4 regions of the Streptomyces sp. NPDC014734 genome follow, and region 4 is predicted to be linked to each of the others. Evidence: riboswitches for the same ligand, from Rfam matches in the RefSeq annotation. Region 4 holds a riboswitch; each other region holds the start of a gene.
What was found. Region 4 has a riboswitch for cobalamin ahead of nrdI (class Ib ribonucleoside-diphosphate reductase assembly flavoprotein NrdI). Riboswitches for the same ligand answer to the same signal wherever they lie in the genome.
Positions count from the first base shown of each region.

Region 1: another riboswitch for cobalamin. It lies ahead of ACF1CT_RS17810 (ABC transporter substrate-binding protein); the one in region 4 lies ahead of nrdI (class Ib ribonucleoside-diphosphate reductase assembly flavoprotein NrdI).
Region 2: another riboswitch for cobalamin. It lies ahead of ACF1CT_RS07010 (cobalamin biosynthesis protein); the one in region 4 lies ahead of nrdI (class Ib ribonucleoside-diphosphate reductase assembly flavoprotein NrdI).
Region 3: another riboswitch for cobalamin. It lies ahead of ACF1CT_RS02475 (ribonucleoside-diphosphate reductase subunit alpha); the one in region 4 lies ahead of nrdI (class Ib ribonucleoside-diphosphate reductase assembly flavoprotein NrdI).

Region 1 is NZ_JBIBYN010000010.1:36,387-40,194, reverse strand. Features, by position in the region: gene ACF1CT_RS17815 (FecCD family ABC transporter permease) at 1-39, opposite strand, end outside; gene ACF1CT_RS17810 (ABC transporter substrate-binding protein) at 51-1,097, opposite strand; cobalamin riboswitch at 1,128-1,314, opposite strand; gene ACF1CT_RS17805 (alpha/beta hydrolase) at 1,547-2,689, shown strand; gene ACF1CT_RS17800 (sensor histidine kinase) at 2,742-3,808, shown strand, end outside.
Region 2 is NZ_JBIBYN010000003.1:105,692-109,499, forward strand. Features, by position in the region: tRNA gene ACF1CT_RS07000 (tRNA-Lys) at 112-185, shown strand; gene ACF1CT_RS07005 (MFS transporter) at 317-1,834, shown strand; cobalamin riboswitch at 2,099-2,233, shown strand; gene ACF1CT_RS07010 (cobalamin biosynthesis protein) at 2,378-3,397, shown strand; gene ACF1CT_RS07015 (cobyric acid synthase) at 3,394-3,808, shown strand, end outside.
Region 3 is NZ_JBIBYN010000001.1:567,297-571,104, reverse strand. Features, by position in the region: gene ACF1CT_RS02475 (ribonucleoside-diphosphate reductase subunit alpha) at 1-2,072, opposite strand, end outside; cobalamin riboswitch at 2,213-2,341, opposite strand; gene mctP (monocarboxylate uptake permease MctP) at 2,509-3,808, opposite strand, start outside.
Region 4 is NZ_JBIBYN010000010.1:231,322-235,129, forward strand. Features, by position in the region: gene ACF1CT_RS18675 (FecCD family ABC transporter permease) at 1-457, shown strand, start outside; gene ACF1CT_RS18680 (ABC transporter ATP-binding protein) at 454-1,239, shown strand; cobalamin riboswitch at 1,556-1,784, shown strand; gene nrdI (class Ib ribonucleoside-diphosphate reductase assembly flavoprotein NrdI) at 1,967-2,404, shown strand; gene nrdE (class 1b ribonucleoside-diphosphate reductase subunit alpha) at 2,401-3,808, shown strand, end outside.

The DNA of each region.
Region 1 (3,808 bases), 190 kb from region 4:
GCGCGATTCGGCCGCGGCCGCGGCCGGGCCGTCCTCCACGGATGTCCGCGTCACCGGAAACGCTCGGGGTGCAGCCCGCGGGCCAGGCCGTCGACCGCGTAGGCCGACCGGATGCCGACCAGCGTGTCGGTCAGCGGCAGCACCACGAACCGTTCGTTCCTCACGGCCGGGACGTCGGCGAGCGCCGGCTGCGAGAGGAGGAACTTCTTCTTCTGCTCGACGGTGCCGGATCCCGCGTAGTCGTAGATGGCGATGACCTCGGGCTTGCGGGCCACCACCTGCTCCCAGGAGACGTCCCCGAAGACGTCGTCCAGGTCCCCGAAGACGTTCCTGCCGCCGGCCAGGCGGATCAGCTCGCTGCCCAGGCCCTTGCCGCCCGCGGTGAACGCCGTCTTGTCGCCGCTGTCGTACACGAAGACGGGCACCGCGGGGGCGTTCTTGACGGCGGTGGCGGCCTTGTCGACGCGTCCGCGGAGTTCGGTCACCAGCTTGTCGGCGCGGTCCGGTATGCCGAAGACGCTGCCGACGGTACGGATCTCCTCGTAGGTGTCCCGCATCGTCACGGGCTTGTTCTTGGCGCAGTACTCGCGGTTGAGGTAGGTGTCGATGCCCGCGTCGGCGAACGCCTTGCGGGAACGGCCCTCGTTCTCGGCGAACGCGCTGCCGTAGCCGCCGTAGACGAAGTCCGGCTCCGCGTCCAGGATCGACTCGAACGACGGCTCCTTGCGTGCCAGCTCGGGGATCGCCTCGAAGTCCTTCCTCAGCTCGGGCAGGACGGCGGAGTCGGGGAACGCGGTGCCGACCATGCGGTCCTTGAGCCCCAGGGCGAGCATCAGCTCCGCCGGGTGCTGGTGGATGGTGACGACGCGTGCGGGCGGCTTGTCGTACGTCGTCTTCACACCGCAGTTGTCGACGGTGACCGGGAAACCCCGGGCCGTCGCCCGCGCGGCGGCCTTCCGGTCCTCGGGGGAGTCCTCGCCCGCCCCGCAGCCCGCGGCGAGCAGGACGGTGGACAGGGCGGCAGCCGCGGCGGCGGCGCGCAGCGCACGACGGCGGGCGGGCGGGCAGACGGGGCGGCGGGGAATGCCGAAATACACGTAGAGCCTCCTGGGGAGTCCGCGCTCCCTCACAACGGGCCCGCGACAGGGCAGTGTCCTGACTCCCGGATCGACGTTCCTCCCGCCCTCCCGCGCCGCGCGCGGTGGCATGCCGAAGGGGTGCACTCCCCGGTCACAGTGGCGGGACCGTGCCGGATTTGCACCGGCTTCCTGTGGTCCGTCGCGGCGATGACCTGCCGATATTACGTTTCCTTGAGGTTGCGGCACAAAGGCGGCCGGTGTGAGTGATCGCACCCCGGCGGCCGGATCCGTCTCCGCGCCCTTCGCGGTGCGAGCCGGCGCACCGGATCGCACCGCCGGTGAGACGGCGAACGGGCATCCGGACGGCCCCGGCGTCAACACGGGGTTCCCGGCTGTCTCACATCCGACGTAAAGAGGCGGAAAAGCGGGTAAACCTTTGCGGCGTGTGCGGCATCCTCCCTGGCGTGATGAGCCTGACGGGGACACCCTTCTTCCTGGCCACGGTCGCCCTGGCCCTGGTCACCGTGCTGCTTCCGCTGTTGCTCTGGGGCCGGGTGGGCGGACCCGCCGTCGTGCGCGGTGCGGCGCGCCTGGTGATGGTCGTCCTCGCGCAGGCGGCGGCCGTGCTGAGCGTCTTCGTGATGGTCAACAACGCCAACGGCCTCTACGACAGCTGGGCCGACCTGCTCGGCACCGGACACCACGTCGTCGCCGCCCCGGACCTGGGGAGCGACGGACTCGGCACCGACAAGCGGCTGGCGGACCAGCCGAGGACCGTCCAGCACTTCGGCCCGACGCACGACGCCCGGATGGGCCGGGGCGTCCGCGTGACCCAGTTGCGCGGCCCGGTGTCGGGCGTGCGCGGCGAGGTGTACGTATGGCTCCCGCCGCAGTACGACCGGCCGTCCTTCCGGCACCGGAAGTTCCCCGTGGTCGAGCTCCTCGGCGGTTTTCCCGGATCGGCGAAGGCGTGGTTCGTCAGCCTGCGGGTGCAGTCGCAGCTGGAGGCCGGAATGCGGAGCGGGAGGATCGCCCCGTTCATCCTCGTGGAGCCGCGGACCAACCTGCTGGCGGGCAAGGACACCGGGTGCGCCAACGTGCCGGGCGTCGTCGACGCCGAGTCCTGGCTCAGCGTGGACGTCCGGCAGATGGTGACCGACACCTTCCGCGCGCAGAGCCGCGCGAGCGGCTGGGCGGTGGCGGGGTACTCGGCGGGCGCGCACTGCGCCGTGAAGATGGCACTCGCCCACCCGGACCGGTACCGGGCCGCGGTCGGCCTCTCCGGCTACAACGACCCGGCCGCCGAACGGGCCTCCCTCACGGCCCGGACCCCGCATCTGCGGAGGGTCAACAACCCGCTGTGGATCCTGCGCCACGCCACCACCCCGCCACGCGTCTCGCTCTACCTCTCGGGCTCCCGCGACGACGGCTACCGCGACGGCCTCGCGCTCCGGCGCGCGGCGGTGCTCCCGACACACGTGGTGGTGGCCGGAGTGAGCGGGCCGCACACCACGGGACTCTGGGAGCGTCAGGTGCCGCAGGTCTTCCGCTGGCTCACGGCCGAACTCTCCCCCCACAGGGGCCGGGTCCCTCCCGCCAAGGGCGTCTGACCGCGGGACGCCACACGATGCCCGGCGCGGCCGTCCACCCTACGGTGGTGGCATGGCGGTGATCAGCGGATGGAGGCGGCGGGACCGGGGCCGCAACGGCGTGCTGGACGCGCTGGGCGTGGTGGCACTGTTCGTGCTGTCCATCGTTGCCGCCTCGGTCGTGCCGCACGAGCACTACTTCTCCCTGCGCTGGTCCGCAGTGGTACTGGCGGCAGTGGGCTGTGCCGCGCTGCTGTGGCGTCGCCGTCACCCGATCGGCGTACTGGTCGTCGCGGTCGGCTGCGGAGTGGTGTTCCAGGTGTTCGGGTTCCGCGAGAGTCCGCTGGTGATCAGCCCGGTCCTGGTGTCGGTCTACACCGTCGCCGTGCTCACCGACCGGCGTGCCACCTGGACCGCGGCTTCGCTTTCGGCCGCCGTTCTGGTGGGAGCGGCGGTGATCTGCGATCCCCGCTCCTGGCTGGCTCCCGACAACGCGGCGATGCTGGCGTGGACCGCCCTGCCGGCGGCCGTGGGGGACGGGGTGCGCTCGCGCCGCGCCTACGTCGCCGCCGTGGAGGAACGGGCGGAGCACGCGGAGCGGACGCGCGAGCAGGAGGCGCAACAGCGGGTGGCGGCCGAGCGGGTGCGGATCGCACGCGAGCTGCACGACATCGTCGCGCACCACATCGCCCTGATCAACGCTCAGGCCGGGGTGGCCGTCCACCTGGTGGAACGGCGGCCGGAGCGGATCCTCGCCGCACTGGAGGACATCCGGGACACCAGCCGGTCGGCGCTCGACGAACTACGGGTGACCGTGGGCCTGCTGCGACAGTCCGGCGACCCGGTGGCGCCACGCGATCCCATGCCGGGCCTCGCGCGCGTACCGGCGCTCCTGGCGTCGTTCGAACGCGCCGGTCTGACCGTGAGCCATACCCGGCGGGGCACCGCGGAACCGCTGGCCCCGGCGGTCGATCTGGCCGCGTACCGCATCGTGCAGGAGGCCCTGACCAACGTGCACAAGCACGCCGGGGCCGACCACGCCCGGCTGTTCCTGCACTACCGCCCCGAGCGGCTGACGATCACCGTCGAGGACGACGGACGCACCGGCGGGAACCACACCCGTCCGGGGACCGGGCACGG
Region 2 (3,808 bases), on a different contig from region 4:
GGCCGGACCGGCAACCCCGGCCGCCACGCGCCCGAATTCGCACTGTTCTTCCGGTTTGCGCCCGCTGTCACCAGCACCCGCCGGAAGCAGGTATTATTTTCGAGTCAGCAGGCGCCGCTAGCTCAGTTGGTTAGAGCAGCTGACTCTTAATCAGCGGGTCCGGGGTTCGAGTCCCTGGCGGCGCACAGACAACGCACGAGGCGGTTCACGTACACACGTGAACCGCCTCGTGCGTTTTCCGCTGCCCATCGAGATGTACGAACGTTTTACACATCCGTACTAGACAGATGTTTTAAACGCCCGTACATTCGCAGTCATGACGAACCCCACGAGCACCACCGCCGAGCGCGGACACCTCGCCGGTCGCCGGGAATGGACCGCTTTCGTGGTCCTTCTGCTGCCCCTCCTCCTCGTCTCGATGGACGTTTCCGTCCTCTTCTTCGCGATCCCGGCCATCGACCGGGATCTCGCCCCCAGCGCCACTCAGCAGCTCTGGATCTTCGACGTGTACGCCTTCGCCCTGGCCGGTCTGCTCATCACGATGGGTTCGCTCGGGGACCGGATCGGACGCCGCAGGCTGCTGCTCATCGGCGCGTTCGCGTTCAGCGCCGCGTCGGTCGCGGCCGCGTACGCCACAAGTCCCGAAATGCTGATCGCGGCCCGTGCGGTGCTCGGAATCGGCGGTGCGACGCTGATGCCGTCGACGATGGGGCTCGTGCGGAACATGTTCCGCGACGAGCGGCAGCGGGGCCGCGCCATCGGCATCTGGTCGGGCGCCATGGCCGGCGGAATCGCGCTCGGCTCGGTGCTCAGCGGAGTCATGCTGGAACACTTCTGGTGGGGCTCGGTCTTCCTGATCAACGTCCCGGCGATGGTGCTGCTGCTGGTCCTGGTGCCGGTACTGGTCCCGGAGTTCAAGGACCCGAACCCCGGACGGTTCGACTTCCTGAGCGTGCCGTTGTCGATGGGGGCCGTGCTGCCGGTCGTCTACGGGGTCAAGGAGAGCGCCGCGCACGGACTCGACGCGTCACGCGCGCTCGTCGTCGCGGCCGGTCTCCTCGTCGGGCTGCTCTTCGTCCGCCGTCAGCGCGGCCGCGGCGACGCGATGATCAGCCGGGAACTGTTCCGCGGGCACGGTTTCGGGGCCGGAATCGGGCTGAACGCACTGGCGTCCTTCGCCATGATGGGCTCCTCGTTCTTCACCACGCAGTATCTGCAGTCGGTGCTCGGCATGAGCACGATGGAAGCAGCGCTGTGGAGCCTCGCTCCGTCGCTGGCGGTGGGCGCCGCGGCACCGACCGCCACGGCGATCGCCCAGCGGACCGACCGGGTCCGGGTCATCTGCGCCGGTTTCGTGATCGCCGCCGCCGGTTTCGCCGTTCTCGCCCTTACCGGTACCGACTCGTTGTGGCTGCTGCTCACCGGCTGCGCCGTGATGAGCTGCGGCATCGTCACCGTGATGGCGCTCGTCTCGGACCTGGCACTGTCCACCGCCCCGCCGAACAAGGCGAGCTCGGCGGCCTCGCTGCTGGAGACCGGCCAGGAGTTCGGCGGTGCGATGGGGATGGCCCTGCTGGGCGCGGTGGCCACGGCGGTCTACACCGCGGACATGCCCGGCTCGGCTCTGGCGGACGCCCGCAAGACGCTGGCGGGCGCGGTGGCCACCGGGGACCGCTCACTGATCACCGCGGGGAGGGATGCCTTCGTCCACAGCATGCAGTACGCCTCGGTCGCGGGGGCCGCGCTGCTGCTGGTGGGTGCGGTGCTCGCCGTGACCCTGCTGCGCCGGAGGTCCGCGGTGGGGGACCGCGACGCACTGGCGCTGACCAGCTGACCGCCCGGCGGCGGGTTCACCGGCGGTCACTCACCGCGGAGAACGACCGCGCGACGGACGGGGCGGGGGGGGGGGGGCGCGGGGGGGGGGCCCCCCCCCCCCCCCCCCCCCCGGCCCCCCCCCCCCCCCCCCCCGCCCCCCCCCCCCACGCCGTGGACCGCGGCCCGATGTGGGTCTCGGCACACCGCGCCGTCGCAGGTCAACGGCAAGTTGACGGGCGTTCTCGGTGCGTGGTGGACTGCCGGAGCCAATTACGGCGACAGCAGAGGAAGCCGGTGCGAATCCGGCGCGGTCCCGCCACTGTCACCGGGGAGCGGCCCCCTTCACCGGGAACGTCACGGCACGCCACGCGCGGGCCGGAAGGCCGGGGGAACCGCGGATCCGGGAGCCAGGAGACTCTCGTCGCCGGTCTCGTCGAACCAGGGCGCGGACCCTGAGTGAGGACATGTCACCATGCCTGGCAGCCGTGCGTCCCTTGCAGTGGCGCTCTCGCCGAGAGCCGCCCGTACGAAGCCCCTCCGAGGCGCGACGGCCGGCTGAGCCATGCGTGCCGACCACATCTTCGCGTACGGCGCCACGGCCGGCCTGATCGGCGACCTGCTGCTCGGTGACCCCCGCAGGGGGCACCCGGTCGCCGCCTTCGGGCGGGCCGCGGCGGGCGTCGAGCGCCGACTGTGGCACGACCACCGCGGGTGGGGCGCGCTGCACACCCTTGTCTGCGCCGGGGGCGCCGCGGGTGGTGCCGTGCTGCTCACCCGCGCCCTCCGGAGTCGCCCCACCGCCTCCGTCGTGCTGACCGCGGCCGCCACCTGGTCCGTCGTCGGCGGCACGTCGCTGGGGCGGGAGGCGCGGGCCATCGGCGGCGCCCTGGCCGCCGGGGACGTGGAGCTCGCCCGTGAGCGGCTGCCGCGTCTGTGCGGGCGCGACCCGCACTCCCTGGACGGGCCGCAGATCGCCCGCGCCGTGGTGGAGTCCGTGGCCGAGAACACCTCGGACGCCGTGGTGGGCGCCCTGGTGTGGGGGGCGCTTGCCGGGGTCCCCGGCCTCGTCGGCTTCCGGGCCGCCAACACCCTGGACGCGATGGTCGGTCACATGTCGCCCCGCCACCGCCGCTACGGCTGGGCCTCCGCCCGCCTCGACGACGTCATGGGCTGGCCCGGCGCCCGTCTGACGGCCCTGCTCACCGCGGCCGCCGGAGGGCGGCCGCGGGACGCGGTACGGGCCTGGCGGGCCGACGCGGCGAAGCACCCGAGCCCCAACGCGGGCCCGGTCGAGGCGTCGTTCGCGGGTGCGCTGGGCGTACGCCTCGGCGGGACGCTCGCGTACGGCGGCCGGGTCGAGCACCGGCCCGTGCTGGGCGGGGCGACCGGCCGCGCGGTGGAGACCGCGGACATCGAACGGGCGGTACGGCTGTCGCGCCGGGTCGGCGCACTGGCCCTCGGCGTGTGCGTGGCGGCCCGGCTGGGCGCGGGCCTCGCCGCCCGCCGTATCGCGGGAGCCGGGGCCCCGGGGGGCCGGGGCGCCGGCGGACGGCGACGGATCACGGGACGGAGACGGACATGAGCGGCGGACTGCTGATCGCCGGCACCACCTCGGACGCCGGGAAGAGCGTCGTCACGGCGGGCATCTGCCGCTGGCTCGTGCGCCGGGGCGTGAAGGTGGCGCCCTTCAAGGCGCAGAACATGTCGCTGAACTCCTACGTCACCCGGGAGGGCGCCGAGATCGGCCGCGCCCAGGCGATGCAGGCGGCGGCCGCCCGGGTGGAGCCGACCGCGCTGATGAACCCGGTCCTGCTCAAGCCCGGCGGCGACCGCTCCAGCCAGGTGGTCCTGATGGGCAGGCCGGTGGGCGAGATGAGCGCCCGCGGCTACCACGGCGGCCGTCAGGAGGCGCTGTTCGGCACCGTGGTGGACTGCCTGGATCAGCTCCGGAGCACGTACGACGCGGTGATCTGCGAGGGCGCGGGGAGTCCGG
Region 3 (3,808 bases), on a different contig from region 4:
TCCTCGGGGATCCAGGCGAAGCCCTGCACCGAGCCGCTCGCCTCGCGCAGCGCCTCACGGGTGCGCGCGTCCCACACGCCGAGCTTCTTCAACTCCTCCACCAGATAGGCGTTGACCTGGAGGAACTCGCCGCTGAGCGTCTCGCGCTTGAAGAGGTTGGAGACCTGCGGCTCGATGCACTCGTACACACCCGCGATCGAGGCGATCGTCGCCGTCGGCGCGATGGCCAGCAGCAGCGAGTTGCGCATCCCGGTCCTCGCGACGCGGGCGCGCAGCGCGTCCCAGCGCTCCGGCCAGTTCAGCTCGGCGTCGTAGTGGTCCGGGTGCAGCACCCCGCGCGCGGCACGCGTCTGCTCCCAGGCGGGCAGCGGACCCGACCGCTCGGCGAGATCGCAGGACGCCTCGTACGCGGCCAGCATGATCCGCTCGGCGATCCGTGTGGACAGCGCGCGGGCCGCGGGGGAGTCGAACGGCAGCCGCAGCTGGAAGAAGACGTCCTGGAGGCCCATCGCACCCAGGCCCACCGGGCGCCACTTGGCGTTGGAACGCCCGGCCTGCTCGGTCGGGTAGAAGTTGATGTCGACGACCCGGTCCAGGAAGGTCACGGCGGTGCGGACGGTGGCGTCCAGCCGCTCCCAGTCGATGTCGCCGTCGGCCACGAACGCGCCGAGGTTGACCGATCCCAGGTTGCAGACGGCCGTCTCGCCGTCGTCGGTGACTTCGAGGATCTCGGTGCACAGGTTCGACGAGTGGACGACGCGGCCCGGCTCGGCGGTCTGGTTGGCGGTCCGGTTGGCGGCGTCCTTGAACGTCATCCAGCCCTGGCCGGTCTGCGCGAGGGTGCGCATCATCCGGCCGTACAGCTCACGGGCCGGCATCGTCTTGCGGGCCAGGCCCTTCGCCTCGGCGGCCCGGTACGCGGCGTCGAACGCGTCGCCCCACAGGTCGACGAGCTCGGGCACGTCGGAGGGGGAGAACAGCGACCAGTCGCCGTCCGCGTCGACCCGGCGCATGAACTCGTCGGGGATCCAGTGCGCCAGGTTGAGGTTGTGCGTGCGCCGCTGGTCCTCGCCCGTGTTGTCGCGCAGCTCCAGGAACTCCTCGATGTCCGCGTGCCAGGTCTCCAGGTAGACCGCGGCGGCACCCTTGCGGCGACCGCCCTGGTTGACGGCGGCGACGGACGCGTCGAGCGTCTTCAGGAACGGCACGATGCCGTTGGAGTGTCCGTTGGTGCCGCGGATCAGCGAGCCGCGGGCCCGGATGCGGGAGTACGGCAGGCCGATGCCGCCCGCGTGCTTCGAGAGCCGCGCCACCTGGTGGTAGCGGTCGTAGATCGAGTCGAGCTCGTCGAGCGGGGAGTCCAGCAGGTAGCAGGAGGACATCTGCGGGTGCCGGGTGCCGGAGTTGAACAGGGTCGGCGAGGACGGCAGGTAGTCGAGCCGGCTCATCAGCCGGTACAGCGCCGCGACGTCGTCCACGGCCTGCGGCGAGTCGTCCTCGGCGAGCCCGGACGCCACCCGCAGCATGAAGTGCTGCGGGGTCTCGATGACCTGGCGGGTGTGCGGGTGGCGCAGCAGGTAGCGACTGTGCAGGGTCCGCAGGCCGAAGTAGCCGAACCTGTCGTCGGCGCCGTCGACGAGGGCGCGTTCGACGAGGGCGTCCAGGGTCGCCGTGTGGGCCGCGACGAACGCGGCGGTGCGGTCGGCGATCAGGCCCTCGCGGTGACCGACGGCGACGGAGGCGGAGAAGGAGACAGCGCCCTGGCCCGCCGCCTCGTCCGCGATGGTGCGGGTGAGCAGCCGGGCGGCGAGCCGGGAGTAGGCGGGGTCCTCGGAGATGAGTCCCGCGGCGGCCTCGGTGGCCAGCGACCGCAGCTCGGCCTCGTCCGCCCGGGCGCTGCGGCCCCGCAGCGCGGCGGCGGCCACCCGTCCGGGGTCGGCGTCGGGAAGGTCGACGGTGAGGTCGGTCAGGGTCCGCAGCAGCGCGGTGCCCGGTCCGTCCTGTGCGGTTCCCTCGGACTCGGCCGCTACGGACGCGGCGACTGAGGCCGGATCGGCTGGCGCGATGGTCACGTGGTGCTCTCCCTCGCTCGGCTCGGGGCCAGGGCGGGGGAACGGGGCAGCCGGGCAGCACGGAGCCCTGGGCGGGCGGCACTGCGTACGGCGTCCACCGGCCCATCCGCGAGGCCCGGACGTCTGGCACCCGGATCGGTCGAGCCGGGTGCGCTGTCGGCAGGTCGTCGGACTTCGTCGGGGGTGCGCAAAAGCGCACTGAACACACCGTTGCGGGACAGTTCCGGATTCGCACCGGATTCCCCTGCGACGACAGCGAGGATGAGCATACATGTGGGGGCCGCCCGATGAGGCAGCCCCCAGATGTTGTGTCGGCCTCCGTGTGCCGGGCCCGCAGGAGGCGCCCTGCGGGCCTCGTGCCGGGCGGCGGACGGCCCGCCACCCGCCCCCTTTCGAAGGGGCGGGGACGGGCCGTCCGGGGGCCGGGAAGGGGCGGTCAGCGACCGTCCGGAACTCCCGCGGTGACCGGCGCCGGCTCCGCCCGGACACCCGGGTCGCCCGCGTCGGCCGTGTAGTCGGCCGGTGACGTCTCGTCCGTTCCGGCGGGCGCCTTCACCGTGTTCAGGACGAACGTCAGCACCACCGTCACGATCACGTTCAGCACGAACGCGGTGAGGCCGATGTAACCGATCTCACCGATGCCGGGGATCTTCTCGGAGGAGCCGCCGAAGTGCTTCTGGGTGGGCGACGCCACTCCGTACGCGGCCAGCGTGCCGTACACCATGCCGACCGCCCAGCCCGCGAGCAGTGCCCAGCGGTGGAACCAGCGGGTGAACAGGCCGCCGACGAGGGCGGGCATCGTCTGGAGGATCCAGATCCCGCCGAGCAGCTGGAAGTTGATCGCGACCGTCTTGTCCATGGTGAGGACGAAGGCCAGCGCCCCGACCTTCACCAGCAACGACACAAGCTTGGAGACCTTGGTCTCCTGCTCGGGAGTCGCGTCCGGCTTCAGGAAGTCCTTGTAGATGTTGCGGGTGAAGAGGTTCGCCGCCGCGATCGACATGATCGCCGCGGGCACCAGCGCGCCGATCCCGATGGCGGCGAACGCCACCCCCGCGAACCAGTCGGGGAACATGTTCTCGAAAAGCTGCGGAATGGCCAGCTGCCCGTTGTCCACCTCGATCCCGGCGGCGATCGCCATGAAACCGAGCAGCGCCAGCAGCCCGAGCATCAGCGAGTACAGCGGCAGGATCGTGGTGTTGCGCCGGATCACGTCGCGGCTGCGGCTGGAGAGCGTCGCCGTGATCGAGTGCGGGTACATGAAGAGCGCCAGCGCCGAGCCCAGCGCCAGGGTGGCGTAGCCCCACTGGCTGCCCGCGCCGGGGGCCAGGGCACCGGTCGGCTTCCCTCCCGGCGGCCCGGCGAACTTCTCCTGCGCGGCGGCGAAGATGTCGTGGAAGCCGCCCAGCTTGATCGGGATGTAGATGATCGCCACGGCGATGACCAGGTAGATCAGCCCGTCCTTGACGAACGCGATCAGCGCGGGCGCCCGCAGGCCGGACGAGTAGGTGTACGCGGCGAGCACCGCGAAGGCGATCAGCAGCGGCAGGTCCTTGACGAACCAGTGGGTGTTCTCGCCGCCGCCGACGCCCATCACGTCCAGCACCGCCTGGATGCCGACGAGTTGCAGCGCGATGTACGGCATGGTGGCGAGGATGCCGGTGACGGCGACCGCCAGCGACAGGCCCTTCGAACCGAACCGGCCGCGCACGAAGTCCGAGGTGGTCACGTACCCG
Region 4 (3,808 bases):
GTGGAGCGCGGGTTCGCTCAACGGCGTGGGCTGGGCCGACCTGGGAATTCCGTTCTCGGTGATCGGCGTGCTGCTGATCCTGATGACGGCGCGGGCGCACGCCATGCACCAGGCGTCGCTCGGTGACGCGATCGCGGTGACCACCGGCGTCGAACTCGGCCGGCTGCGGCTGTTGATGGTGCTGGTCGGCGTCGGCTGTACGGCCACGGTGACCGCGGTGGCCGGGCCGATCTCGTTCATCGCCCTGGCCGCTCCGCAGATCGGCCGCAGGCTGGCGGGAGCCGCCGGGGCTCCGCTGCTCCCGGCCGCGCTGACCGGGGCCGTTCTGCTCCAGGGCGCCGACCTGGTCGCCCAGATGCTGCTGGCGCCCGTCGCACTGCCCGTGGGAGTGGTGAGCACCGCGATCGGCGGTTGCTATCTGATCTGGCTGCTGACCAAGGAGGTGAGGCGCGCGTGACCGCACGCCTGACAGCGCGGGAGATCACCCTGCGCTACGGAGACCGGATCGTGTCCACACGGCTGAGTCTCGACGTCCCCGACGGCGCGTTCACCGCCATCGTGGGCCCCAACGCCTGTGGGAAGTCGACGCTGCTCGGCGCGCTGGTCCGGCTGCTGCGCCCCGACACCGGGCAGGTGGCGCTCGACGGCCGTGACATCGGCTCCCACGGGACCAAGGCCCTGGCCAGGCAACTCGGCTTCCTGCCCCAGGATCCGCTGGCCCCCGAGGACATCGGGGTCCGCCGGCTCGTGGGCCGGGGGCGGTTCCCGCACCAGTCGCTGCTCGCCTCGTGGTCGGCGGACGACGAGGAGGCCGTCACCGAGGCGATGGCCGCGGCCGGTGTCGACGACCTGGCCGACCGGCCGGTGCGGGAACTGTCGGGCGGGCAGCGTCAGCGGGTGTGGATCGCGATGGTGCTCGCCCAGCGGACGCCCTGTCTGCTGCTCGACGAACCGACGTCGTTCCTGGACATCACCCACCAGTACCAGTTGCTCGGCCTGCTGGCCAGGTTGCGCGACGAGGGCCGCACGGTGGTCGCCGTGCTGCACGACATCAACCAGGCCTGCCGGTTCGCCGACCACCTCGTCGCCATGAAGGCCGGCGGGGTGGTCGCCGAGGGCAACCCCGGTGACATCGTGAACGCCGCGCTGATCGAGGAGGTCTTCGACCTGCCGAGCGTCGTCGTCCCCGACCCGGTGACCGGCACGCCGATGATCGTTCCCGCACTCCAGCGGGGGTGAGGGAGCGTCCTGCCCGCAGTGTCCCGGGCCGTCGTGCCCCGTCCCGTGGCTCGGTCCGTCACCGGCCACGGGACGGGGCGCGACGGCCGCTCCCGGTCGTCGAGACCCTCGAAACGGACGGGACGTGCGGCATGCCGGATCCCGCGGCCCGGCCGCCCCGTACGCCCGACCGCGTTTCCGGGCAGGCCTCGTCGCCCACGCGCGGAACACCTCGTGGAAGACCTTTCGCCGCCGCCCCGATGCGAAACTTAGGTATACCTAACATTCGCTTACAACACAACATCTGGCCAGGCGGCACCATCCATCATCTAGATGTAGTGTTGGCCGTGCTGGTGGTTCGCCAGGCACCCCTGTGCCCGGCGAGGCAAGAGGGAACCTGGTGGGAATCCGGGACTGCCCCGCAGCGGTGAGCGGGAACGACCGCCGTCACACGCACTGGGCCCGTCGAACGGGCTTGGGAAGCGACGGCCGGTAGGTGCCCCCCTCGGTGGACGAGGAGGGTGTGCCCGCGAGTCCGAAGACCTGCCACCGGTGCGCACGCCGATCGGCGACGTGCGCGCTCCGAGGCCCCGAGGGAGGGCCGCGTGGCCGTCGTACGGACCCGGGTCCGGCGTGCCCTCTTTCCGCCCGCCGCCCCGATGCCGCCCCGATGCCGCCCCGCACGCCACCGCCGCCTCCCCCGGTCCTCGGACCGAGACGGGAACGAGCGAGAGGAGGCGGCGGACCGATGAGCGGTCTCGTGTATTTCTCCAGCGTCTCGGAGAACACCAGGCGTTTCGTGGAGCGGCTGGAGCTGCCCGCCACACGCATCCCCCTGCACCCGCACCGCGCGGGCATGCCACAGGTCACCGAGCCCTTCGTGCTGATCGTGCCGACCTACGGGGGCGGCGACCGCCGTGGTGCGGTGCCCAAGCAGGTGATCCGCTTCCTGAACGTCCCGGCCAACCGGGCGCTGTTGCGCGGGGTCATCGCCTCCGGCAACACCAATTTCGGCGCGGACTACTGCCTGGCGGGCCGTGTGATCTCGGCGAAGTGCGGGATTCCGGAGCTGTACCGATTCGAACTGCTGGGCACGGACCGCGACGTCCGTGCCGTGAGGGAAGGACTGAGAGGGTTTTGGACACGACACACGTCGCCCCTGCCGCTGGTGGGGAGAACGGCATGAGCACCACCACGGCGGTCACTGTTCCCGTGCCCCCGCGCGAACCGGTCGGCACGCGCAAGGACTACCACGCGCTCAACGCCATGCTGAACATGTACGACTGCGACGGCCGCATCCAGTTCGGCAAGGATCGCGAGGCCGTCCGCCAGTACTTCCTCCAGCACGTGAACCCGAACACGGTGGTCTTCCCGACGCTGGAGGAGAAGATCTCCTACCTGATCGAGAACGACTACTACGAGGAGACGCCGATCCGGCGCCACCGCTGGGAGTTCGTCAAGGGCCTGTACCGGCAGGCGTACGCGCACGGGCACCGCTTCCGCACCTTCCTCGGCGCGTTCAAGTACTACACGTCGTACACGTTGAAGACCTTCGACGGCTCCCGTTACCTGGAGCGGTACGAGGACCGGGTGGTCGCCACCGCGCTGCACCTCGGTGCCGGTGACGAGGAACTGACCTGCCGGCTTGTCGACGAGATGCTGACCGGCCGCTTCCAGCCGGCCACACCGACCTTCCTCAACGCCGGGAAGGCACAGCGCGGCGAGCTGGTCTCCTGCTTCCTGCTGCGCGTCGAGGACAACCTGGAGTCCATCGGACGCGGCATCAACTCAGCGCTCCAGCTCTCCAAGCGGGGTGGCGGCGTGGCACTGCTGCTGACGAACCTGCGCGAGCAGGGCGCCCCGATCAAGAAGATCGAGGACCAGTCCTCCGGCGTCGTGCCCGTGATGAAGCTGCTGGAGGACTCCTTCTCCTACGCCAACCAGCTCGGCTCGCGGCAGGGCGCGGGCGCGGTCTACCTGCACGCCCACCACCCGGACATCATGCGGTTCCTGGACACCAAGCGGGAGAACGCGGACGAGAAGGTCCGCATCAAGACCCTCTCGCTCGGTGTGGTCGTCCCCGACATCACCTTCGAACTCGCCAAGCGCGACGAGGACATGCACCTGTTCTCGCCGTACGACGTGGAACGCGAGTACGGCAGGCCACTCTCCGACCTGTCCGTCAGCGAACACTACGACGACCTGGTGGCCAACCCGCGCATCCGCAGGACCACACTGAGCGCCCGGGAGTTCTTCAGGACGATCGCCGAGTTGCAGTTCGAGTCCGGCTACCCGTACCTGCTGTTCGAGGACACGGTCAACCGGGCCAACCCGATCCCCGGCTGGATCAACATGTCCAACCTCTGCTCGGAAATCCTCCAGGTCAACACACCGAGTACCTACGACGCCTCGCTCGGCTACGAGAGCGTGGGCAAGGACATCTCCTGCAACCTGGGATCACTGAACATCGCCGCCGCGATGGCCTCCCCCGACCTCGGCGCCACCGTCGAGACCGCCGTACGCGGGCTGACCTCGGTCTCCGACCAGTCCCATATCGATGCCGTACCGTCTGTGGCCCGGGGCAACGCCC